One region of the Kitasatospora sp. NPDC001527 genome, then DNA from elsewhere that is predicted to be linked to it. Evidence: riboswitches for the same ligand, from Rfam matches in the RefSeq annotation. Region 1 holds a riboswitch; each other region holds the start of a gene.

What was found. A riboswitch is a leader RNA that binds a small molecule or an ion and turns the genes downstream of it on or off. The one in region 1 is predicted to bind cobalamin.
Region 2: it holds a riboswitch for cobalamin, as region 1 does, so the genes downstream of both, metE (5-methyltetrahydropteroyltriglutamate--homocysteine S-methyltransferase) here and ABT238_RS35825 (GHMP family kinase ATP-binding protein) in region 1, are expected to answer to the same signal.
Region 3: it holds a riboswitch for cobalamin, as region 1 does, so the genes downstream of both, nicT (Nickel transporter NicT) here and ABT238_RS35825 (GHMP family kinase ATP-binding protein) in region 1, are expected to answer to the same signal.

What each region holds. Positions count from the first base shown of each region.
Region 1 is NZ_JBEPAM010000070.1:4,418-11,869, reverse strand. Features, by position in the region: gene ABT238_RS35845 (class I SAM-dependent methyltransferase) at 1-446, opposite strand, end outside; gene ABT238_RS35840 (MFS transporter) at 415-1,674, opposite strand; gene ABT238_RS35835 (ATP-grasp domain-containing protein) at 1,667-2,932, opposite strand; gene ABT238_RS35830 (cysteine synthase family protein) at 2,929-3,951, opposite strand; gene ABT238_RS35825 (GHMP family kinase ATP-binding protein) at 3,948-4,919, opposite strand; cobalamin riboswitch at 5,053-5,292, opposite strand; gene ABT238_RS35820 (ferric reductase-like transmembrane domain-containing protein) at 5,515-6,501, shown strand; gene ABT238_RS35815 (ATP-binding cassette domain-containing protein) at 6,539-7,452, opposite strand, start outside.
Region 2 is NZ_JBEPAM010000024.1:63,749-71,200, forward strand. Features, by position in the region: gene ABT238_RS21855 (amidohydrolase) at 1-898, shown strand, start outside; gene ABT238_RS21860 (hypothetical protein) at 895-1,473, opposite strand; gene metE (5-methyltetrahydropteroyltriglutamate--homocysteine S-methyltransferase) at 1,588-3,903, opposite strand; cobalamin riboswitch at 4,066-4,276, opposite strand; gene ABT238_RS21870 (TetR/AcrR family transcriptional regulator) at 4,371-5,075, shown strand; gene ABT238_RS21875 (amidohydrolase) at 5,151-6,788, opposite strand; gene ABT238_RS21880 (APC family permease) at 6,851-7,452, opposite strand, start outside.
Region 3 is NZ_JBEPAM010000037.1:25,327-32,778, forward strand. Features, by position in the region: gene ABT238_RS27525 (M24 family metallopeptidase) at 1-868, opposite strand, end outside; gene nicT (Nickel transporter NicT) at 952-2,094, opposite strand; cobalamin riboswitch at 2,127-2,319, opposite strand; gene ABT238_RS27535 (ArsR/SmtB family transcription factor) at 2,402-2,776, shown strand; gene ABT238_RS27540 (hypothetical protein) at 2,840-4,540, shown strand; gene ABT238_RS27545 (ATP-binding protein) at 4,599-6,644, opposite strand; gene ABT238_RS27550 (Fpg/Nei family DNA glycosylase) at 6,707-7,452, opposite strand, start outside.

The DNA of each region.
Region 1 (7,452 bases):
GCCAGGTCGAGGACGAGCGTGCCGCCGGGCGTCAGGCTGTCGTGCATGGTGCGCAGCACCCGGGCGTTGTCGGCGGGGTCCTCGAAGTAGCCGAAGGAGGTGAACATGTTGAGCACCACGTCGAACTCGCCCGGCGCGTCGTACGCGCGCGCGTCGGCCCGCACGAACGTCACCTTGGCGCCGGCCGCGTCGGCCAGCCGCCGGGCCCGCTCCAGCATCGCCGGGCTGAGGTCGACGCCGGTCACCGTGTGGCCGCGCCGCGCCAGGGGGACGCTGAACACGCCGGGCCCGCAGCACAGGTCGAGCACCCGGGAGCCGGCCGGGAAGTCCAGCAGCGGTGAGGAGCCGAGCAGTTCCTCGGCCTGCGCGTGGCGCTGCTCGGAGAACAGGAAATCGTGGAACTCGGTCCAGAAGTCATCGTCCTGGAACCCGCCCGTCCGTGTCATGCGGCCTCAGTGCTCCTTCGTCGTCGTGCGGTCGGGGGTGGGGCCCGGCGGCGCGGGAGCGCAGCGCGAGCAGCAGCGGGGGCAGCAGCAGGCACTGCGCGGCGGCCAGCAGCCAGAACAGCCCGGTGTGGCCGGCCCGTTCGGAGAGTCCGTAGAGCTGTCCGCCGAGGACGCCGCTCGCGCAGGCGCCGAGTCCGGCGCCGAGCCGCTGCTGCCCGAAGACCACGGCGTCCGAGCGCGGGCTGCGGGCCAGCGCCTCCAGGTCGTTCTTGAGGAAGAGCACGATGTCGCCCAGGGTGATCAGCGCCCCGCCCGCCAGCAGCGCGGGCCGGGTGCCGGCGGCGAGCACGGCCAGCCCGGCGGCGAGCCCGGCGAAGCCGCCCGCCAGGGCGAGCGGGTAGGGCATCCGCCGGATCGCGTCGGACGCGAGTGGCTGCACCACGATGACCAGCGTGAAGCAGAGCAGCAGCACCAGGCTGTAGAAGGTGCCCGAGGCCCGCTCGACCGCGTACATCGCCAGGAAGTGCTGGAAGTGGAAGTACAGGTAGAAGGCGAGCGCGTTGGCCGCGAACGGCAGCGGCGCGATCCCGGCCAGCAGGCCCCGCCCGGCCCCGGGGCCCCGCTCCTTCGCGGCCCCGGCGGGCAGCCCGGCGTGGCCGGCGGTGACCAGCACGAACAGTGCCGTGGCGGCGAGGAACAGGTAGCCGGGCGAGGAGAGCACGAACGGCCCGGCGATCAGCGGCCCCACCGCCATGCCGGCGTTGAGGGCGGCGTTGCCCGCCGACAGGAACGCCGGCCGGCGCGCCTCGTCGACGCCCCGCACCAGGTACGCCTTGTTGGCGGGCAGGTACAGCGCGGCGCCGCAGCAGGTCAGCACGAGCGCGCCGACCGCCAGCGGCGGCCAGCGCAGCGCGAGCAGCAGGCCGACGAAGCCGGCCGTGCGGACGGTCAGCGCCCACAGCATGGTGCGCCGCAGCCCGATCCGCTCGGCCAGCGCGCCGCCCGCGATCCCGCCGGAGAACTGCACCAGGGAGGCCGCTGCCAGCACGACACCGACCGTGCCGAGGCCCATGCCGAGCCGTTCGTGCAGGAAGACCGACATGAACGGCAGCACCATGAAGCTGCCGAGCGGGATCAGGAACGAGCTGAGCAGCAGGAAGCGCAGCGGTCCGTCGAGCGTGCCGAGCGCGGCGCGCAGCCCCGCCGGGCCGGCGGTGCGGTCAGCCACCGTCGGCCCCGCCGCCCCCGCCCCGGGCCGCGGGCGGCGCGACCGGCTCGGTCAGCACCCGCAGGGCGTTGGCGGCGGCGACCGCGTGGTGGGTGGCCAGTTCGGCGGTCTCGCCCTCCGCGTAGACGATGCCCGCGTAGCCGCGGCTGTCGGCCAGGTGCTCGACCAGGTCGCCCGCCGACCTGACCGGGTACCAGGCGGGCGAGCCGGGCAGGCCGGCCAGCCGTTCCAGCCCGGCGACGCCCGTGAACACCCCGGGCGCGGCCGGGTAGCCGAGGACGAAGGCGACGGCCGGGCCGCCGGGCGGCTCGGCGTCCATCAGGGCGGGGCGGCGGCCGAGCGCGGCCTCGACCAGCGCCTCGTACACGTTGACGCCGAGCGCGCGGCACAGGCCCTCGCCGACCAGCGCGCCGCCGATCCGCGGGTTGATCTCGACGACCTCCGGGCCGTCGGCGGTCAGTACGAACTCCACGTGCGCGAAGCGGTCGGTGTAGCCGACGGCGGCGAGGACGTCGGCGAGCCACCGCTCCAGCGCGGCCCGGCGCGGCGGCGGGAAGGCCACCGGGAACGCCGTGATCTCCTCCCGGAAGTACGGCTCGGGGGACATCAGCCGGCTGGAGACGCCCAGCAGCCTCGTCCGGCCGTCCCAGCCGAGCGTCTCGGCGCTGTACACCGGCCCGCCGAAGTACGGTTCGGCGAACAGCCGGCCGCGGAACTGCCGCCCGGCGGCCTCGGCGAGGACGGCGTCCAGCTCCGCCGGGTCGCGCACCAGCCAGACGTTCTGGCTGCCGGTGCCCGCGGTGTCCTTGAGGACGGCGGGCAGGCCGGGCTCCTTGAGGAGTGCCTCCGCCGCCTCCGGGCCGCCCCCGGTGACCGGCACCGCCCGGCCGCGGGTCAGCCCGGCCTCGTACAGCCGGCGGCGCACCGCCGACTTGTCGCGGGTCAGCCGCAGCACGGCCGGGTCGAGACCGGGCAGGCCGAGCCGTTCGGCGAGTTCGGCGGCCACCAGCGTCCAGGTGTCGGTGGAGCTGATCAGGCCGCGTGGCCGGGGGGAGCGTTCCAGCAGCGCGGTGAGCCCGTCCACGTCGAAGGTGTCGGTCTCCACGACGTCCAGCGCGTCCGCCGGCAGCCGCTCCAATTCGTAGGTGTAGGAGGACCGGTCGCCGGTGAGCAGGGTCAGCCGCTCGCCGAGCGCGTCGGCGGCGCGCACCAGGTGGCCGAGGCCGAAGGTGAGCGATTCCAGGCAGACGATGCTCATGCCGCCCGCTCCTTCCGGTGCGGCGGGCACGCGGTGCGCCGCCAGGCCATCGTGGACCAGGGCATGGACATCTCCTCGGGGGCGGAGACCTCGACCGGTTTCAGCGCGACCGGGTCGGGGGCCTCGGCGTGCCGGGCGAAGACACGCTCGACGTAGCGGTGACCGGTGTCGGCACCGATCACCAGGTGCAGCCGGTCGGGGTGGCGGCGCGCCTCGTAGGTCGCGGCCAGGTAGCCGGCGCCGGTGGACAGCCCGGCGAAGACGGCGTGGTCGCGCAGCAGGGCGACGGTACCCGCCATGGCGTGGGTGAAGTCCAGCCAGTGGATGCCGTCGTAGAGGTGGTGGCGGACGTTGTCGAAGACGATGGACGAGCCGATCCCGGCGATGATCGCCTCCGGGTCGTGGTGCCCCTGGCTGCCGAAGGTGACGCTGCCGAAGGGCTGCACCCCGACCAGCCGCACCGACGGGTCGAGGGCGCGCAGCCGGGTCGCCACCCCGCCGGTCGAGGCGCCGGAGCCGACGCCGCCGACGACGGTCAGCGCGGCGCCGGGGAAGGCGGCCGCGATCCGGTCCGCGACCTCGTGGTAGCCGAGGTAGTGGACGTCGTCGTGGTACTGGCGCATCCAGTGCCAGTCCGGGTGCGCGGCGAGCAGCTCGCGCACCCGCCGCACCCGCAGCTCCTGGTCCAGCTTGAGGTCGCGGGACGGCACGACCTGCTCCACGGTGGCGCCGAGGATCTCCAACTGGGCGCGGGTGGTGGCGTCGACCGTGGTGGACGCGACGATGTGGCAGCGCATGCCGTGCCGGTGGCAGGCGAGCGCCAGCGCGTAGGCGTAGATGCCGCTGGAGCTGTCCACCAGGGTCTGCCCCGGGCGGACGGTGCCGCGTTCCAGCAGGTGGCGGACGGCGGCGAGCGCCGAGTAGATCTTCATCGACTCGAACCGGACCAGCACGAGGCCGTCGGTGAGCCGGACGAGATCGGGGACCTTCAGGGCGTCGGCGATGTGGGGGTGGATCACCCGTAGCCTCCTTGGGCGAAGGAACACTGGTGGCCGAGCGAGTGGAAGAACGCGGACAGGTCCGACTTGAGCGCGGCGTCGGGGCGTCCGGGGAGCAGGTAGCCGATCAGGCAGCCGGTGTGGGCGACGAAGATCCCGTCGGCGCCGAACTCCTCGCGGTGGGCGAGTAGCGCGTCGAACGTCGCCTTGGGGAGCACCTGTTGGGAGAGCGCGGCGCTCACCGTGGCCGTCCGCGCGACGGCGGCCGGGTCGCCCGCGGCGAAGCCCTTGAGCAGGTCGGCCAGGCAGCGCCGGTACTCCTCGCCGTGCCGCCGGTAGTGCCCGAGCAGCAGGTCGGTGACGGCGGCGGTGTCCACCGTGCCGGGCTCGGTGATGTACGCGGTGTGGAAGCCGATGCCGGTGCCCAGCCGCCGCACCACCCGGTGCCGGCCGCTCAGGTACAGGGCGAACTCGTCGAGGAAGACGCTGTCGGCCCGCTCGATCTCGCGCAGCACGGCGAGCACCACCCCGGTGTCGTACGGCAGCGCGAAGAGCCGGAACAGGCAGCGCAGCGTCGCCACGATGTCGGCGGTCGAACTCGCCATGCCCACACCGACGGTGAGGTCGGAGTGCACGCACCAGCGGCCCGGCGGCAGGGTCAGCCCGAAGCGTTCCAGGAACAGCCGGGCCGCCGTCGCGGCCTTCGCCCCGAGCGGCAGCGGGTCCGGCGGGTCCGTCCCCCGGGTGAAGTGCACCCAGGAGTGGCGGTCGACGGGGAACGACACCACCGCGATGTCAGGGCGGGAACGGGCGCGCAGCGGTCCCTGGTACAGCTCGCCCAGGGTGCCGTGGCAGACGCCGGAGACCGTGCCGCCCGGCGGCGGGGCGGGCCGGGCCCCTCCGGTGGGGGTCACCATCGCGCCGCCCGGGCCGCCTGCGGGGCGGGCCGGCCGTCGCCCGGTGCGGGCGGGCGGAACTCGCGCGGTCACGGACACGTCCTCCTCCTCGTTCCGAGCCCCGCGTCACGACCCGGAGGAGGAGGGCACGGCGCGTCGTCGCACGCCGCGCAGCCGTCCGTACCGCCGACCCAGTCCACGAGGTCACCGTGCACAGCCCGCACGTGGGGGTGCGGGCGCAGCGGCAGGTCTTCGGACTCGCGGGCCGGTGCGCCGGGGGGACCGGCGCACACCTACCGGCCGTCGCTTCCCAGGCCTTGGCGGAGCCGGGCCCAGTGCTGTTGACGGCTTTCGTTCCCACTCACCGCTGCGGGACAGTCCCGGATTCCCACCGGGTTCCCTCTTGCGTCGCGCCGCCGAAGTCCGGTCGGACAGGAGGCGCGAACCGGCTGCGGACATCAGCATACGAGGGCGCGCGCTCCGGTGGCAGGGCGCGCGCGGACGGTTGTCCGAATTGCGATCGGTCCGCGGGCCGGGGCGTCGGGGCGCTGCTGCGGAAGGGCCGTCGGCCCACGAGCCACTGTGGCCGGATAGGGGCTCGGCAAGCCGGAGCCCCTCCGCCACACTGGTTCGTCACACCGCCCGCCGCACACCGCCACCGGTGTCCCGCCGTTCGGGAAGGTCCACGATGCTGCCTGGGACGACGCCGGGGGACGACGGTTCGCACGCCCCGCCCGCCGCCGGGAGGCGGCCCGCCGGGCGCGGCGCCCTGCGGGCCGACCTGCGGGCCGCGCTGCCCGACGCGAGCGCGGCGGTCGGCGTCACCGCGGCGGTGTTCGTGCTGCTGTACGTCCGGATGGACGCGGGCACCTCGGCGACGGTGGCGGTCATGCCGTTCATGGACGACGCGGGCACGTACTGGATGTACCTGCTGAGCCAGGCGTTCGGCTGGTCGGGGCTGCTGTGGGCCTGGGGGACGGTGGTGCTCGGGCTGCTGCTGTCCGGTCCGCGGCCCGGCCGGCTGCCGGTCGCCCGGCAGACCCTGGAGCGCTGGCACCGCACGACGAGCCTGACCACGACGGCCCTGATGTTCGCGCACGCGCTGATGTTCGCGGCCGAACTCGTGCGCTACGAGGCCGAGTCGGCGTGGGGCGACCGGCTCTGGTCGGGGTTCGCCGACAGCTTCGTGCCCGGCTGGTACGACTCCGGCACCGGCCGGATCGCCATCCCGCTCGGGCAGGGCGCGCTCTACCTGGCCGTGCCGCTCGGCCTGTTGTTCTACGTGCGGCACCGGTTCGGGCCGAACACCTGGCGCCGGCTGCACCGCTTCGTGATCGTCGTCTACGTGCTGAGCGTCTGGCACACCCTGCTCTACGGGACCAACGTGTGGTTCGGCGAGTGGCCGCGCACCGTCGTGTGGCTGCTGCAAGTCCCGGTCGCCGTACTGCTGTTGGCCCGGCTGCTGCGGCCGGCCCGGCGGGCCGGGCGGCTGGGGGCGCCGGGGCGGGACGGGGCCCGGTCGCTGCCGGTCTGGGTGGTGCGGGCGCTCGGACGGGTGGCGGTGGCGGCCCTCGTGGTCGGCCTGATCGCGGTGGTGGCGTCCGGTCACGACGGCGGGCGGGCGCGTCCGACGGCGCCGCCGGCCTCGGACGGGCAGGCCGACGGCACCGGGTGAGTCACCGTGCGTGACGCCAAGGCCCAAGGGGGGCCGTTCAGCTCCGGCCCCGTGTTCGGACCTCGGTGTCCTCCGGGCGCGCCCGGCCTCGGTCCGGCCACACCTCGATGTGGTCGGCCTCCAGCACCAGCCGCACCCGGTGCGTCAGGCCCAGCGGCTCGGTGAACTCGTGCGGCAGCTGGAGCCGGCCGACCCGGTCCAGCACGGCGTACTCCTGGCCCTCGGCGGCGCCGTCCGCCCCGGCGGCGGCCGGGTGGCGCAGCACCTCGGCGGAGGTGCGGCCGTCACGGATCCGCACCGTGCGGCCGACCTGGTCGGCCACCAGGGCGTCGTGGGTGACGATGAGCACGGTGGTGCCCAGTTCGGTGTTGGCGGTGCGCAGGGCGTCGAAGACCTCCTCGGAGGTGGCGGTGTCCAGTTCGCCGGTGGGCTCGTCGGCGAGCAGCAGTCGCGGTTCGTTGGCCAGCGCGACGGCGATCGCCACCCGCTGCTGCTCGCCGCCGGAGAGCATCGCGGGGGTGCGGTCGGCGGCTCCGGCGATGCCCATGAGGCCGAGGAGCTCCCTCGCCCGGCCGCGGCCGTCGAGCGGCACGCTCACCGTGTGCGGAGCGCCGTCGGCCGGCAGCGGGACCTCCACCTGCTCGGACAGCCCGGCGGCGTCCCGTATCCACAGCCGCAGACCCGGCCCGGGCGCCGGGACCGGCAGGTCGGTGACCGCCTGGAAGGTCACCTCCAGGGCGCCCGGCTCTCCCGGCAGGGCGATCCCCTGCGCGGGTACGCCGGCCAGCGGAGCCAGCAGCTCCGGGAGCAGACGCTCGCTCTGGTCCCGGCGCAGCGCGGGCAGTCCCGCGACGGAGGCGGCCTCGGTGTCCAGGCCGACCGTCGACACCAGGGTGCTGCCGACGAACGCGGACTGGTCGGCCACCGGGGTGAGCCCCGTCACGCCCGGCA
Region 2 (7,452 bases), on a different contig from region 1:
GCGCGCCGCCCGCGACCGGGGCGCGCTCGCCGTCCGGGTCCGGGCCCTGGTCTCCGGCTTCGCCGTGCGCACCCCGGAGGAGGTGGAGGCGCTGCTGGACCGCGTCGGCGCCTGGCGCGCGGCCGGCCACGAGGACGCCCGGCTGTCCGTCTGGGGCGTCAAGTTCGGCATCGACGGCGGCTTCGAGGCGGGCGCGCTGGAGGAGCCGTACCAGGGGCAGCCCTGCTACCACGGACGGCTGCTCTGGGAGCCGAAGGAGCTGGTCGAGGCCGTCGAGCGGGTGGTCGCCCACGGCCTGCGGGTCGGGGTGCACGCCTGGGGCGACCGCGGGCTGCGCACCCTGCTGGACGTCTACCAGGAGGTGCTCGCCCGCCGGCCCGGACTGCCCGCCGGCACGCTGGTGGTCGAGCACGGAGGCCTCGCCCGGCGCGAGCAGCGGGCCCGGGCCGTCGCCCTCGGCGTGCCGGTGACCGTCCAGCACCCGCTGCTGCACGACGGCGCGCTCACCCAGCAGCGGGCCTGGGGAGCGGAGCGCACCGGCGCGCTGTTCCCGCTGCGCGAATGGCTGGACGAGGGCGCGCTGCTCGCCGCCGGCTCGGACTTCCCGGTCGGCCCGTACGGCGCGATGCTCTCGGTGTGGGGCATGACCACCCGCCGGACGGTGGCCGGGGTGCTGGGCGCCGAGCACGCGATCGACCGGGCCGAGGCGATCGCCCTGCACACCGTGAACGCCGCCCGGCTGACGGACGAGAGCGCCGAGCGCGGCTCGCTGCGCCCGGGCGCGCTCGCCGATCTGACGCTGTGGCCCGCCGACCCGCTGGGCTGCCCGGTCGACGGGCTGCGCGACCTGCTGCCGGAGCGCACCGTCGTCGACGGGCGGACGGTGCACCTGCGCTAGTCCGCTTGGGCGGGGCGAACCTCCTGGAGCAGCCCCCAGGTGAAGTCCGCCGTGAGGGTGTGCGGGCGGCCCTCGGCGTCCGGGGCCGTGAAGTCCAGCCGGAACCTGGTCGGCGCGCTGCCCTCGCGCGGTACGGCGGGCGGGAAGGCGGCCCCGACGTCGGCCACCACGCAGCTCCACGGCGTCAGGTCGGCGAGCGTGCGCAGCACCGGCGGCGCGGTGTCCGCCGCCCGCACCAGCCACGCGTTCAGCTCCGCCCCGCCCGGGCCCGCCAGGACCTCGAAGCGCAGCCCGGGCCAGAGCGGCAGCGCCCACTGCCGCGCGGTGCAGGCGAGGTCGCCGATCCGCCGCGCCACCACCGCCTCCGGCGCGCCGAGCACGGCGGTGTACCGCCGTACGCCGGAGGGGAAGCCCGGCGCGCGCACCATCGCCTGCCAGCGCTTGTTGGCCTCCCGCAGCTCCGCCCGGCCGGCCCCCAGCCGGCGCACCGCGTCCTCGACCAGCTCCGGCCGGAAGTCCGCCATCCGGCGCAGCAGCACCAGCTGGAACTCCGTCACCCCGAATCCGTGGACCATCCGGGCAGGCTACCGGCCCGGGCCGCGCCGGGCGCCCGTTCCGCCTGACGGGCGCCGCCACCGGGCGGGCACGGCGTCACGGCCGCGCCCGCCCGGTGGCTCCGCTGCCGGGCGTCAGCCGGCGAGTTCCTCCCGCAGGCGGCGGGCGGCGGTGACCAGGCTGTCCAGGGAGGCGCGGGTCTCGGTCCAGCCGCGGGTCTTCAGACCGCAGTCGGGGTTGACCCACAGGCGCCCGGCCGGGATGGCGGCGAGGCCGGCCCGCAGCAGGGCGAGCACCTCCTCGGTGCCGGGCACCCGCGGGGAGTGGATGTCCCAGACGCCGGGGCCGACCTCGCGCGGATAGCCGGCGGCGGCCAGTTCGCCGGCGACCTCCATGTGGGAGCGGGTGGCCTCCAGGGAGATGACGTCGGCGTCGAGTTCCTCGATCGCGCTCATGATCGCGCCGAACTCGGCGTAGCACATGTGGGTGTGGATCTGGGTGTCGGCGCGCACCCCGGAGGTGGCGAGGCGGAAGGCAGCGGTCGCCCAGTCCAGGTAGGCGGGGCGGTCGGCGGCGCGCAGCGGCAGGGTCTCGCGCAGGGCGGGTTCGTCGACCTGGACGACGGCGGCGCCGGCGGCCTCCAGGTCGGCGACCTCGTCGCGCAGGGCGAGGGCGACCTGGCGGGCGGTGTCGGCGAGCGGCTGGTCGTCGCGGACGAAGGACCAGGCGAGCATGGTGACCGGGCCGGTGAGCATGCCCTTGACCGGGCGGTCCGTCAGGCTCCGGGCGTAGCGGAACCAGTCGACGGTCATCGCCCGCGGGCGGGAGATGTCGCCGGCGAGGACCGGGGGCCGCACGTAGCGGGTGCCGTAGGACTGCACCCAGCCGTGCCGGGTGGCCAGGTAGCCGGTGAGCCGTTCGGCGAAGTACTGGACCATGTCGTTGCGTTCGGGCTCGCCGTGGACGAGCACGTCGAGTCCGGCCTTCTCCTGGTAGGCGATCACCTCGCGCACCTCGGCCTCGATGCGCTCGCGGTAGGCGGCGGCGTCGATCCGCCCGGCGCCGAGGTCGGCGCGGGCGAGGCGCAGCTCGGCGGTCTGCGGGAAGGAGCCGATCGTGGTGGTGGGCAGCAGCGGCAGGCCGAGGCGGGCGCGCTGGGCCTCGGCCCGCTCGGGGTAGGCCTGGGCGCGGCGGGTGTCCCCGGCGGTGACGGCGGCGGCGCGGGCGCGTACGGCGGGGTCGCGGGTGATCGGGGAGCGGGCGCGGGAGGCCAGGTCGGCGCGGTTGGCGGCGAGTTCGGCGGTGATCGCGCCGGTGCCCTCGCGCAGGCCGCGGGCGAGCAGGACGGTCTCCTCGGCCTTCTGCCGGGCGAAGGCGAGCCAGCGGGCGAGCTGCGGGTCGAGGTCGCGTTCGGCGGTGGCGTCGAGCGGGACGTGCAGCAGGGAGCAGGACGGTGCCACGTCCACGTGTCCGGCCAGGCCGAGCAGGGTGGCCAGGGTGGCCAGCGACTTCTCCAGGTCGTTGATCCAGACGTTGCGGCCGTCGACGACGCCGGCGACCAGGCGCTTGCCGGGCAGTCCGCCGGCGGCGGCGAGGTCGGCCAGGTTGGCGGCGGCCGGTCCGGTGAAGTCCAGGGCCAGGCCCTCGACGGGGGCCTTGGCGAGGACGGGCAGGGCCTCGCCGAGGCGGTCGAAGTAGCTCGCCACCAGCAGCTTCGGCCGGTCGGTGAGGGCGCCGAGGTCGCGGTAGGCGCGGGCGGCGGCGTTCAGTTCGGCCGGGGTGCGGTCCTGGACGAGCGCGGGCTCGTCGAGCTGCACCCAGGCGGCCCCGGCGGCGCGCAGGTCGGCGAGGAGTTCGGCGTAGACCGGGAGCAGCCGGTCGAGCAGGGTGAGCGGGCGGAAGTCCTCGGCCACGCCGGGGGCGGGCTTGGCCAGCAGCAGGTAGGTGATCGGGCCGAGCAGCACCGGCCGGGCCCGGTGGCCGGCCGCGAGGGCCTCGGCCAGTTCGCCGACGGGCTTGGCGGAGTCGGCGGTGAAGGCGGTGCCGGGGCCGAGTTCGGGCACCAGGTAGTGGTAGTTGGTGTCGAACCACTTGGTCATCTCCAGGGGCGCGGCGTCCTGGGTGCCGCGCGCCATGGCGAAGTAGCCGTCGAGCGGGTCGGCCTCGACGGCGGCCCGGTGGCGGGCGGGGATCGCGCCGACGGCGACGGTGGTGTCGAGCACGTGGTCGTAGAGCGAGAAGTCGCCGGTGGGGACCTCGCCGATGCCGGCCCCGGTGAGCCGGCGCCAGGTCTCCCGGCGCAGTTCGGCGGCGGCGGTGTGGAGGGCGTCGGCGGTGACGGTGCCCTTCCAGTAGCCCTCGATCGCCTTCTTGAGTTCCCGGTTCCGGCCCTGGCGGGGGTAGCCGTGGACGGTGGCCAGGGTCGCCGCGGCTGCGGACGTCGCTGTCAAGGGACTCTCCTTCGCGAGTCTTGCTCCTCGGGTGCCCGGTGACGGGGAGGAGGGCGCGAAGGGGTGACGAACCGGGCGGACGCCGTCACGGCTCCGCCGGGTGTGCACGCCGACCCGCCCACGAGGTCACCGGAGAACCGCGCGCGATCGGTCGCGCGCGGGCAACGGGCAGGTCTTCGGACTCGCGGGCACGTCCGCCCGTGAAGGGCGGTCACCTACTGGCCGTCGCTTCCCAGACCCGGCCGGGCCCAGTGCGTATGACGGCGGTCGTTCCCGCTCACCGCTGCGGGGCAGTCCCGGACTGGCCTGTTCAAAGGCGTCACCGGGTTCCCTCTTGCGACGCGCCTGCCTGGCGGGCAGGGCGAACCAGCTGCACCGGCCAGCCTAGACCCACAACCGCTCCCCGTCACCATGGTTTCGCCGACGCCCCCTGTCCTACGACAAGGGTGTTGACGTAGCCTGCCCGGATGAGCGAACGCGTAGTGCCCGAGCCCCAGCGGCGGCGCCGGCGGCCCACCAAGCAGGGGGTCGTGCTCTCCCACGAGCTGATCGTCGACACGGCCCTGCGGCTGATCGGGCAGCACGGCGCGGAGGCCCTCACCGTCCGGAGGCTCGGCGCCGCGCTCGGCGCGGACCCCAGTGCCGTCTACCGCTACTTCCACAGCTCCGACGACCTGCTGCTCGCCATCGCCGACGAGCTGGTCGGCCGCGCCCAGCAGGGCTGGCGGGCCACCGGGGAATGGCGGGCCGACCTGCGGTCCATCGGCCTGCGCATCCACGCCAGCTACCAGGCCCATCCGCAGGCCGCGCTGCTCGCCGCCCACCGCACCACCGGGCGCACCCACGAGATCGCCGCCGTCGAGGCGATCCTCGGCGTGCTGCGCGGCGCGGGCTTCCCCGATCCCGAGGCGGTGCGGATCTACCACGCGTTCGTGGACCAGAGCCTCGGCTTCGCCGCGCTGGACGCCGCCGCGCTCGCCCTGCCCGCCTCCGCGCAGTCGGCGGACCTGCGGGTCTGGCACGCCTCGTACGCCCGGCTGGACGCCGCGACCAACCCGCACATCGCCGCCACCGCGCACCTGCTCACCGCCGACATGCGGCGCAGCGGCTACCCGTACGCGCTGGACCTGTTGCTGGACGCCGCCGAGGCCCGGCTGGCGAAGTCGCGCTGAGCACGGCGACCGCCGGGCGGAGGGTGATCCTGCGGCCCGGCGGCCACCGTGAGCGGCCACCGTGAGCGGGCGCGGTCAGCCGGCCTCGTGGACCAGCTCACCGCCCACGTACGTCCGCAGCACCCGGGCCTCGGCGATCTCCTCGGCCGGGCCGCTGAGGATGTCGCGGTCCAGGACGACCAGGTCGGCCCACCGGCCCGGGGCGAGCACGCCGGCGTCGTCGTGGCCGTTCACGTGCGCGGCGCCGGCCGTGTAGGCGGCGATCGCGGAGGCGAGGTCGAGCCGCTGCTCGGGCAGGAAGACCCGCTCGTCCTCGCTGTCCGGCTCCCTCCGGTTGACGGCCACGTGCAGGCCGGCCAGCGGGTCCGGGCTGCTCACCGGCCAGTCGCTGCCCGCCGCGAGGGTGGCGCCCGCCCGCTGGAGCGCGCCGAACGGGTACTGCCAGGCGGCGCGCTCCGGGCCGAGGAACGGGATGGTCAGCTCGTCCATCTGCGGTTCGTGGGCCGCCCACAGCGGCTGGATGTTGGCGACGGCGCCGAGCCGGGCGAAGCGCGGCAGGTCGTCCGGGTGGACCACCTGGAGGTGGGCGAGGTGGTGGCGGGTGTCGCGCCACCCGTTGGCGGCGCGGGCGGCCTCGACCGCGTCCAGGGCCTCGCGCACCGCCCGGTCGCCGAGCGCGTGGAAGTGCACCTGGAAGCCCAGCGCGTCGAGGTCGGTGACGTGCCCGCGCAGGGCGAGCGGATCGACGAAGCTGAGGCCGGAGTTGGCGGTGGCGCAGCCGCAGCCGTCCAGGTAGGGGCTGGTCATCGCGGCGGTGAAGTTCTCCGCGATGCCGTCCTGCATGATCTTCACCGAGCCGGCCCGGAACCGGCCGTGCGCCAGCGCGGCGCGCCGCTCGACGAGTTCGGGGATCTGCTCGGCGCCCCGGTCGCGCTCCCACCAGAGCGCGCCGGTCACCCGGGCGGTCAGCGCGCCGGAGCGCGCGGCGGCCAGGTAGGCGTCGGACGGGTCCGGCTGGCCGTTGAACTCGCCGAGCAGGGCGTCCTGCCAGCCGGTGATGCCGAGCGAGTGCAGCAGCCGCTGCGCGCGCAGCAGTCCGTCCAGCCGGTCGGCGGCGGTGGCTGGCGGCAGCAGTCGGGCGACCAGGGCGGTGGCGCCCTCCTGGAGCGTGCCGCCGGGGGTGCCGTCGGGCTCGCGCTCGATCCGCCCGTCGGCCGGGTCGGGGGTGTCGCGGTCGAGGCCGGCCAGCTCCAGGGCCCGGGTGTTGGCCCAGGCGCCGTGGTGGTCGCGGTTGGTGAGGTAGACCGGGCGGTCCGCGACGACCGAGTCGAGCAGCTGACGGGTCGGCAGGCCGCCGTCGAAGCTCTCCATCGACCAGCCGCTGCCGGTGATCCACTCCTGCTCGGGGTGGGCCTCGGCGTACGCGCGGATCCTCTCCAGGTAGTCGGCGACGCCGACCGTGCCGGTGAGGTCGCAGGCGGCCAGTTCGGTGCCGCCGTAGACCGCGTGGATGTGCGCGTCCTGGAAGCCCGGCAGCAGCAACTTGCCCGTGAGGTCGACGACTTCGGTGCCGGGACCGATCAGCTCGCGGACCTCGTCGTGGCCGACGGCGGTGATCCGCCCGCCGGTCACGGCCAGGCTGCTCGCCCGGGTGCGGGCGGCGTCGCCGGTGTGCACGGGGCCGCGGGTGAAGACCAGATCGGCCTTGGTCATGGGTGGTGCTCCGTTCTCGGGTCGTGCGGGGTGGTGCGGGTGGCCTTCGGGTGGGGTGCGGGTCAGCGGGCCTCACCGAGGAAGTAGGGCGAGCGCCGCCGCCACCGGGCCCAGGCCGCCGCGGGCAGTCCGGTGACGATCATCAGCACCACCACGGTGAGCTCGAACCAGCCGTTGTCGGCGGAGAGTTCGAAGTGGTCGGTGGAATCGTAGAAGGTCCAGGCCAGATAGCCGCCGACGAGCAGCAGTGTCGCCGCGCCGAGCAGCGGGCCGACCACCGCGCGCAGGCCCTCCAGCAGACTGGTGCGCAGCAGGTGGCGGAAGCGGACGGCGGCCGCGACGGCGGTCAGCGCGTAGTAGAGCGCGACGACGATGCCGATCGCGTTGACGGCGGCCGAGATCAGGTCGTTGACGGTCGGGACGACGACCGAGCAGAGCGCCAGCAGCACCGCGACCCCGGTGATCAGCAGGGTGCCGGCGGCGGGCGTCGAATGCCGGGGGTGCAGCCGGGTCCACACCGGGCCGAGCACGCCGTCGCGGCCCATCGCGTACAGGCCTCGGGCGGTGGGGATCACCGAGGACTGCAGGGAGGCGACCGCGGAGAGCATCAGCGCGATCAGCGGCAGCGCGGCCAGCGGCTGGTCGGCCAGCCGGGCGCCGAAGT
Region 3 (7,452 bases), on a different contig from region 1:
TGTGCCCGGCCGCCCGGAGGATCTCCCGCGCGGCCCGGTCGGGCACGCACTGCTCGACCCCCGGCCCGAGCGCCTCCCGCCCGGCCCGCTGCGCGCGGAACACCAGCCGGTGCAGCTCCACCTGCCAGGGCGCCGGCGCCGCCCCGATCACGAAGGTGCGGGCGGTGGAGACCCCGTAGCCGCGGTACTGCGCGCCGAGCACCACGGTCAGGAAGTCGCCCTCCTCCACCCGCCGGTCGGTGGGCTGGTGCGCCTGCTGGCCGGAGTGGCTGCCGGTGCCGACCGAGACCGGGAAGGCCGCCCGGTCCGCGCCGTGGTCGATCATCCGGCGCTCCAGCTCCATCGCCAGGTGCCGCTCGGTGCGGCCGACCAGGATCGACTCCAGCAGTTCGCCGAGCGCCTGGTCGGCGATCTCCGCGGCGATCCGCAGGTCGGCGATCTCGTGCTCGTCCTTGACCACCCGCAGCCGCTCCACCGCCTGGCCCACGTCGCTCAGCCGCACCCCCTCGGCCAGCCCGGCCACCGCCCGGTGCCGGGTGACCGTCAGGTCGTGCTCCTCCACCGCGAGCCCGGCCACCCGCAGCCGGGCCGCGGCGGCGGCCGCGGCCAGCGCGGTGTCCGCCCCGGCCGCCACCGGCAGCTGGGTGACCTCGGGGGCGATCAGGTGCTCGCCGGTGTCGTCCGGCGGCAGGTCGTCCGGCAGCGCGAGCAGCGCCCGGTCCCGGGTCAGCAGCAGGCTCGCCCCGCACGGCGGGCACCCGGTGAGGTACCGCACGTTCGCCGCCCGGGTGATCAGCGCCGCGTCGGCCCCGGACGCACCACAGTGCTCCCGCAACCGCTCCCGCCGGCCCGCGTACCCATCAGCCATGCGTCGAGCCTACGAACCCGCCCCCCGATCCGCCCGCCGAACGCCCCCACCCGGGCCCCGCCCCGGCGCCGAGCCGGGCCCCGCTACAGCTTGCTCGCGGGCGCGTACTCCGCGCCCCCGGCGGGCTTCGGGGCCCACTTCTTCTCGACGCCGGCCAGGCGCCAGTAGGCGATGGCGGCGGCCCAGACCACCACGAACAGGCCGACGATCGCGTAGCCGACGTTGTCCAGGGAGATGTCCGCGATCCAGCCGGTCACCGGGTCGGTGAGGTCCAGCTTCTCGTGGAGGACGCCGACCAGTTCGATGGTGCCGATGATGAAGGCGACCGCGATGGACAGGCCGGTGATGGTCAGGTTGTAGTACACCTTCCGCACCGGGTTGGAGAACGCCCACTGGTAGGCGAAGTTCATGAAGGTGCCGTCCAGCGTGTCGAACAGGCTCATCCCGGCCGCGAAGAGCAGCGGCAGGCAGACGATCGCGTACCAGGGGAGGCCGGAGGCCGCGCCCGAGCCGGCCATCACCATCAGGGTGACCTCGGTCGCGGTGTCGAAGCCCAGGCCCAGCACCATGCCGACCGGGAACATCTGCCCGGGCCGGGTGATCGAGCGGGTCGCCCGGTTCAGCACCCGGGCCAGCAGGCCGCGGGCGTTCAGGTGCTCCTCCAGCTCGGCCTCGTCGAACCGCCCGGCCCGCATCGAGCGGAACACCCTGAGGATGCCGAACAGCGCGGCCAGGTTCAGCGCGCCGATCAGGTAGAGGAAGACGCCGGAGGCCGAGGTGCCGACCATGCCCAGCCACTGGTGGGTGGTCGAGTCGTCGTCCATCAGCGTGTTGGCCAGCTGCGCGCCACCCGCCACCAGGGCGGCCATCAGCACCACCATCGAGGAGTGCCCGAGCGCGAACCAGAAGCCCACCGAGACCGGGCGCTTGCCGTCCGCCATCAGCTTGCGGGTGGTGTTGTCGATCACCGCGATGTGGTCGGCGTCGAAGGCGTGCCGCATGCCGAGGGTGTAGGCGGTGATGCCCAGGCCCACCCCGAAGACCTGGGTGCCCACCTCGTACTTCTCCGGTGCGACCAGGAAGATCAGCGTGCCGAACGCCACCACGTGCATGGCGAGGATCACGCCCATCAGTCCGGCTGTGCGCAGGGTGTCCTCGCGGCGCCAGCGGAAGGCGGGCAGGGCGGCGGGCGGCGCCGCGGCCGCGGCGGTTTCGGGCAGGGTCATCTGCGGATCACGCTCCAGCACCTCGTGGAAAGACTTCGTGAGATGCCGCGGCCGGTCTCCTGGCTGACGGGGCTCCCGTACCCGCCTTCCCAGCCGCGCGAGGCGCCCAGTGGCGTCGTGGGTACGGACACTCTCCCCCGATCACAGTGGCGAGGGCCGCTCCGGACTGGGACCCCTGAGGGTCCGTCACCGGTCTTCCCGAGCACCACGGCGGGGAACACGGTAGGGGCCAGGGACAACGCTTGCAAGGCTGCGCACCTGCGCAGGTGTCCAGGATCACAGCCCGCCGCCTGCCAGAATGGGCCGTATGCATCTCGTACCGGCCGACCGCGCGGGCCACCGCACCATCGACGGCCACCGGGTCTGCGAGGCCATCGCCGCGATCGGCGACACGGCCCACGTCCGCTCCTGGGCCGACCGCTTCGCCCTGCTCGCCGACCCCGGCAGGCTCGCCCTCCTGCTCGCCCTGCACCGCACCGGCCCGCTCGCCGTGACCGACCTCGCGGTCGCCACCGGCATGCGCGACCCCGCCGTCTCCCAGGCCCTGCGGCTGCTGCGGACGGCCGGTGTGGTCGCCGGGGAGAAGGAGGGGCGTGTCGTGCGCTACCGGCTCGTGGACGCCACCCTGCGCCCCCTGCTCGACCAGTGCGCCGGTGACGCCCCCGCCGCGGCGGCGGGCTGACCCCCCGTCCGGCGTCCGTCCGGACGCCGCGCCCGGCCGGGCCCCGTTGCGTACGATCATGACGTGCTGAACCGCCGCCGGCTCCGGGCCCGGCCCGACGACGACCGCTGGAACACCCGGCCCGCCCGGGCCCGTGTCCTGGCGGTGGCCCGCACCCTCACCTCGGCGACCCGCGTCCTGGACGTCCTCACCCTGCTGCGCGAACTGGACGGCATCGGCTTCTCCGTCACCGTCAACCCCGGCTCCGCGTTCGCCGCCGGCCTCGACGACTACCTCCGCGCCCAGCCCGGCCTGACCGTCCTGCCCTGGCGGGACGCCGTCCGCAGGCCCTTCGACCTCGCCGTCGCCTGCGCCGTCCACGCCTCGATGCACCGGCTGCGCGCACCCCTCGTCGTCCTGCCGCACGGCGCCGGCTACAACCGCCTGGTCCCCGAGTCCACCGGCGACACGGTGACCTCCGCCGGGCTCTCCCGGCGCGAGCTCACCCACCGCGGCCGGGTCTTCCCCGCCGTCATCGGCCTCTCCCACCGGGAACAGTTCGAGCGCCTGCGGGCCGCCTGCCCCGAGGCCCTGCCCCGCGCCCGCGAGGTCGGCGACCCGTGCTTCGACCGGATGCTCGCCTCACTCGCCGCCCGCGACGGCTACCGGGCCGCCCTCGGCGCGGTCGACGGCCGCCGGCTCGTCGTGGTCAACTCCACCTGGAGCGAGCACTCGCTGCTGGGCCGCCATCCGGGCCTGCCGCTGCGACTGGTCGAACAGCTGCCCGCCGACGAGTACGCCGTCGCCGTCGTCCTGCACCCCAACGTCTGGGCCCGGCACGACCCGCGTGCCCTGCTCGCCGCCGCCGAACGCCGCGGCCTGCGGCTCGTCCCGCCGGACCAGGGCTGGCAGGCCACCCTGATCGCCGCCGACTGCGTGATCGGCGACCACGGCTCGGTCTCCTTCTACGGCGCCGCCCTGGAACGCCGCACCCTGCTGGTCGCCACCGGCGCCGCCGAACTCGACCCCCGCTCCCCCGGCTACGCCTTCGGCCAGACCGCCCCGGCCCTCGACCCCGACGGCGACCTGCTCGCCCAGCTCGAACGGGCGATGGCCGACCAGGACCCGGCCGCCCTGCGCCCGGTCACCGACCGCTCGCTGGGCCGGCGCGGCGAGTCCGCCCGGCTGCTGCGCGACCTGCTCCTCGCCCACCTGCCCGGCATCGAGCAGCCGCCCGGTGACCCGCGGCCGCTGCCCTACCCCCGGCCGGTCCCGCTCGCCGCCGAACGGCCCACCGCCTACGACGTGGTGGCCACCGGCGAGGGCGACACGATCCACCTGCGCCGCTACCCCGTGGGCCCCGGCCACCACTCCCCGCGCGGCTTCCACGCGGTCGCCGACGAGGAACCCCGCCTCGCCCTGCGGCACACCGCCGAGGTGCTGGCCCGCACCGAGGCCGACGCCGAGCACCCCGCCGAGGCCTGGCTGGCCGCCACCGCCGCCGAGCTCCCCGGCCTCGCCGTCGCGGTCGCCGCCCTCGGCCCGGCCCGCCACCTGGTGCGCCTGCCCACCGGGCTGCTCCTGGAGGCCCACGCGGAACGCCCCTGGGGCGCCCCCGACCCCCGCCTCGACCCGCTCCTGCTCGGCTCCGCCGTCGCCCACCGGCTCACCGCGCCCGCCCCGCCCACCGCCGGCCCGGCCGGCCTCCCCGACCGGCTGACCCTGCACACCGGGCCCCACCGCACCACCGTCGCCTTCACCCCCCGGCCGAGCCGACCCGGCTGACCCACGACGGCAGGCCCACGGCGGCAGGCCCGCGACAGCCGACCCGCGACGACGCCCCCTACCGCCCCCTCAGCTCCCGCAGGCGGGCCCGGTTGCGCTCGGCCAGCTCCGCGTCGCCCAGCTCCTCCGCGAGTTCGACCAGCAGCACCCGGGCGGCCTCCTCCTTCCGGGGCTGGCCCAGCTCCCGGGCCCGCCCGGCGCCGCGCTCCGCCGCGCCGACCGCCGCCGCCGGGCGGTGCAGCGCCCGCTCGGCCCGGGCCTCGACCAGCGGCAGCCGCATCAGCATCGGGGCGTCGCCCTCCCGTTCGGCCAGCTCGCCCGCCTCCCCGAGCACGGCCAGCGCCTCCTCCGCCCGCCCTGCGGCCACCAGGGCCTGGGCCAGGTTGTAGCTCTGCACCACCACGCCGTGCGCGTCGCCCTCGTTGGCCTGCCGGGCCAGGGTGAACAGCTCCACCGCCCGCTCCGGCCGCCCGTCGGCCAAGCAGAGCAGGCCGTCCGTCTCCCACAGCACACCGGCCAGCCGCGGCTCGTCCACCTGTGGCAGCAAGGCCGCCGCGGCCGCCAGCTGCTCCGCGGCGAGCGGGTACCGCGCCTGCTCGTAGTAGGCGCGCCCGAGCTGGTTGCGCATCCGGATCACCGCGTCCGGCCGGTTGTCCCACTGGGCCGCCTCGACGGCCAGCAGGTGGCTCTCGACCCAGTCTCCGTAGTGCTTGCGCCCGTGGTAGAGCGGCCAGAGCGACTCGCACAGCCGCCACACCTCGCCGTGCCACCCCTGTTCGGCGGCGGCCCGCACGGCGCCCAGCAGGTTGGCCCGCTCGCTCTGCAGCCACTGCAGCGCGTCCGGCCCCGACCCGAACCCGGGCAGCGCCGCCGCGTCCCCGCCGCCCGCAGGGGGTGCGCCGCCCTCCCGGAGCCGACCGATCTCCCGGAGCCGGAAGCGGTCGCCGATCGCCCGGTCGGCCAGCGCCGCGCGGCCCCGGTAGTAGGCGACGATCCCGGCCAGCAGCTCCCGCCGGCCGGGCAGGTCGCGGACCACCCCGGCCGCGTGCAGCCGCACCAGGTCGTGGGCGCGGTAGCGGCGCTCCGGCCCCTCCTCCGCCACGTCGTCCAGCAGGTGCGCCGAGCGCAGCTCCGCCAGCCCGTCCGCGACCCGCTCCACCCCCACCGCCTCGGCCAGTTCGGCCGAGACCAGCGGGCCTGGGTTGACGCCCAACAACCGGTAGAGCTGCCGGGTGTGCTCGGGCAGCCTCCCGTGGACGGTGTCCAGGACGTCCCCGACCGCCCCCTCCTCATTGCTCAGCGACGACAACCGGTGCTCCTTGTCGGTCAGTTCGGCCAGCACCCGGTCCACCCGCAGCTCGTCGCGGTCGAGCAGACGGAAGCCCACCGCGTTCAGCGCCAGCGGCAGGCCGCCGCAGAACTCGACCAGCCGCGCCAGCTCGTCGTCCGTCCCCCGGCCCGGGCCCAGCCAGCCGCGGACCAGCTCGCTCCCGGCGCCGGTGGTGAGCGGGTCCAGGCGCAGCAGCTCGGCGCCGTCCAGGGCCAACCCGGGCAGCCGGCGCCGGCCGGCGGCCACCAGCAGGCCGGTGGCGGGCAGCAGCGCCCGGACCTCGGCGGCGTGCTCGACGTTGTCCAGGAAGACCAGCACCCGGCGGCCGGCGGCCGTCGCGGTGCGGAACGCCGCCGCCCGTTCGGCCAGGGTGTCCGGCACGTACGGGAGCCCGAAGCCGCGCAGGAAGCCGCCGAGCACCTCGCCGAGGTCCGCTCCGCCGTGGTGCCGGTGGGCGGCGAGGTCGGCGTAGAGCTGACCGCCCGGGAAGTGCGCCGTGGACCGGGCCGCGAACTGGGCGACCAGCTCGGTCTTGCCGACGCCGCCGAGCCCGGTGAACACCACGACGGCCGGCCGGACGTCGTCCAGCCGGCCGAGCGCCGCCTCCAGCCGGGCGAGCTCGCCCTCCCGGTTGACGAAGGCCCGGCGCGGTCCGCGGATCTGGCGCGGCACGGTGGGTCCGGGCGCCGCCGTCATGACGATCGTGCCGGCCTGCATCACCGTGCCGTGGACCGTGCCCGACACGGTGTTGACCGTCCGGTGGCCGTCCGTCATCAGCGCGCTCCCTCTGCCGGGCCGAATGCCGGCCCCAGCCTACGGCCGAACCCGGCCCGGGATCACGCGCTCGCGCGGGCCGGCTGGCAGGTGGGGCACCAGAAGAGGTTGCGCGAGGCGTGCTCCTCGGTGCGGACGTCCGTGGCGCAGACCAGGCACGGCAGACCGGCGCGCCGGTAGACGTAGACCTCGCCGCCGTGGTCGTCGACGCGCGGGGGGCGGTTCATCGCCTCGGGCGTGTGCTCCGGGCGGACGGTGTCGATGCGGCCCGCGCCGACGCCCTCGCGCATCAGGGCGACCAGGTCCGCCCAGATCGCGTCCCACTCGGCACGGCGCAGCGAACGGCCGGGCAGCTGCGGGTCGATGCCGTGCCGGAACAGCACCTCGGCGCGGTAGACGTTGCCGACGCCGGCCAGCACCTTCTGGTCCATCAGCAGCGCGGCGATCGTCGTGCGGCTGCCGGCTATCCGCTGCCAGGCCGCGTCCGGGTCGGCGTCGGCGCGCAGCGGGTCGGGGCCGAGGCGGGCGGCCACGGCGGCCTTCTCGGCATCGGTGATCAGTGCGCAGGTGTTGGGACCGCGCAGGTCGGCGTAGTGCTCGTCGTTCTCCAGCCGCAGCCGGACCAGGCCGACCGGCTCGGGCACCGTGCCGTCGCCGACCTCGCCGAAGGTGAAGCCGCCGTACAGGCCGAGGTGGACGTGCACCCAGGCGTCCTCGCCGAAGCCGAGGAAGAGGTGCTTGCCGACGGCCTCGGCCGCGGTCAGCTCCCGCCCGTCGATCAGCTTGGCGCCGTCCGCGAACCGGCCCT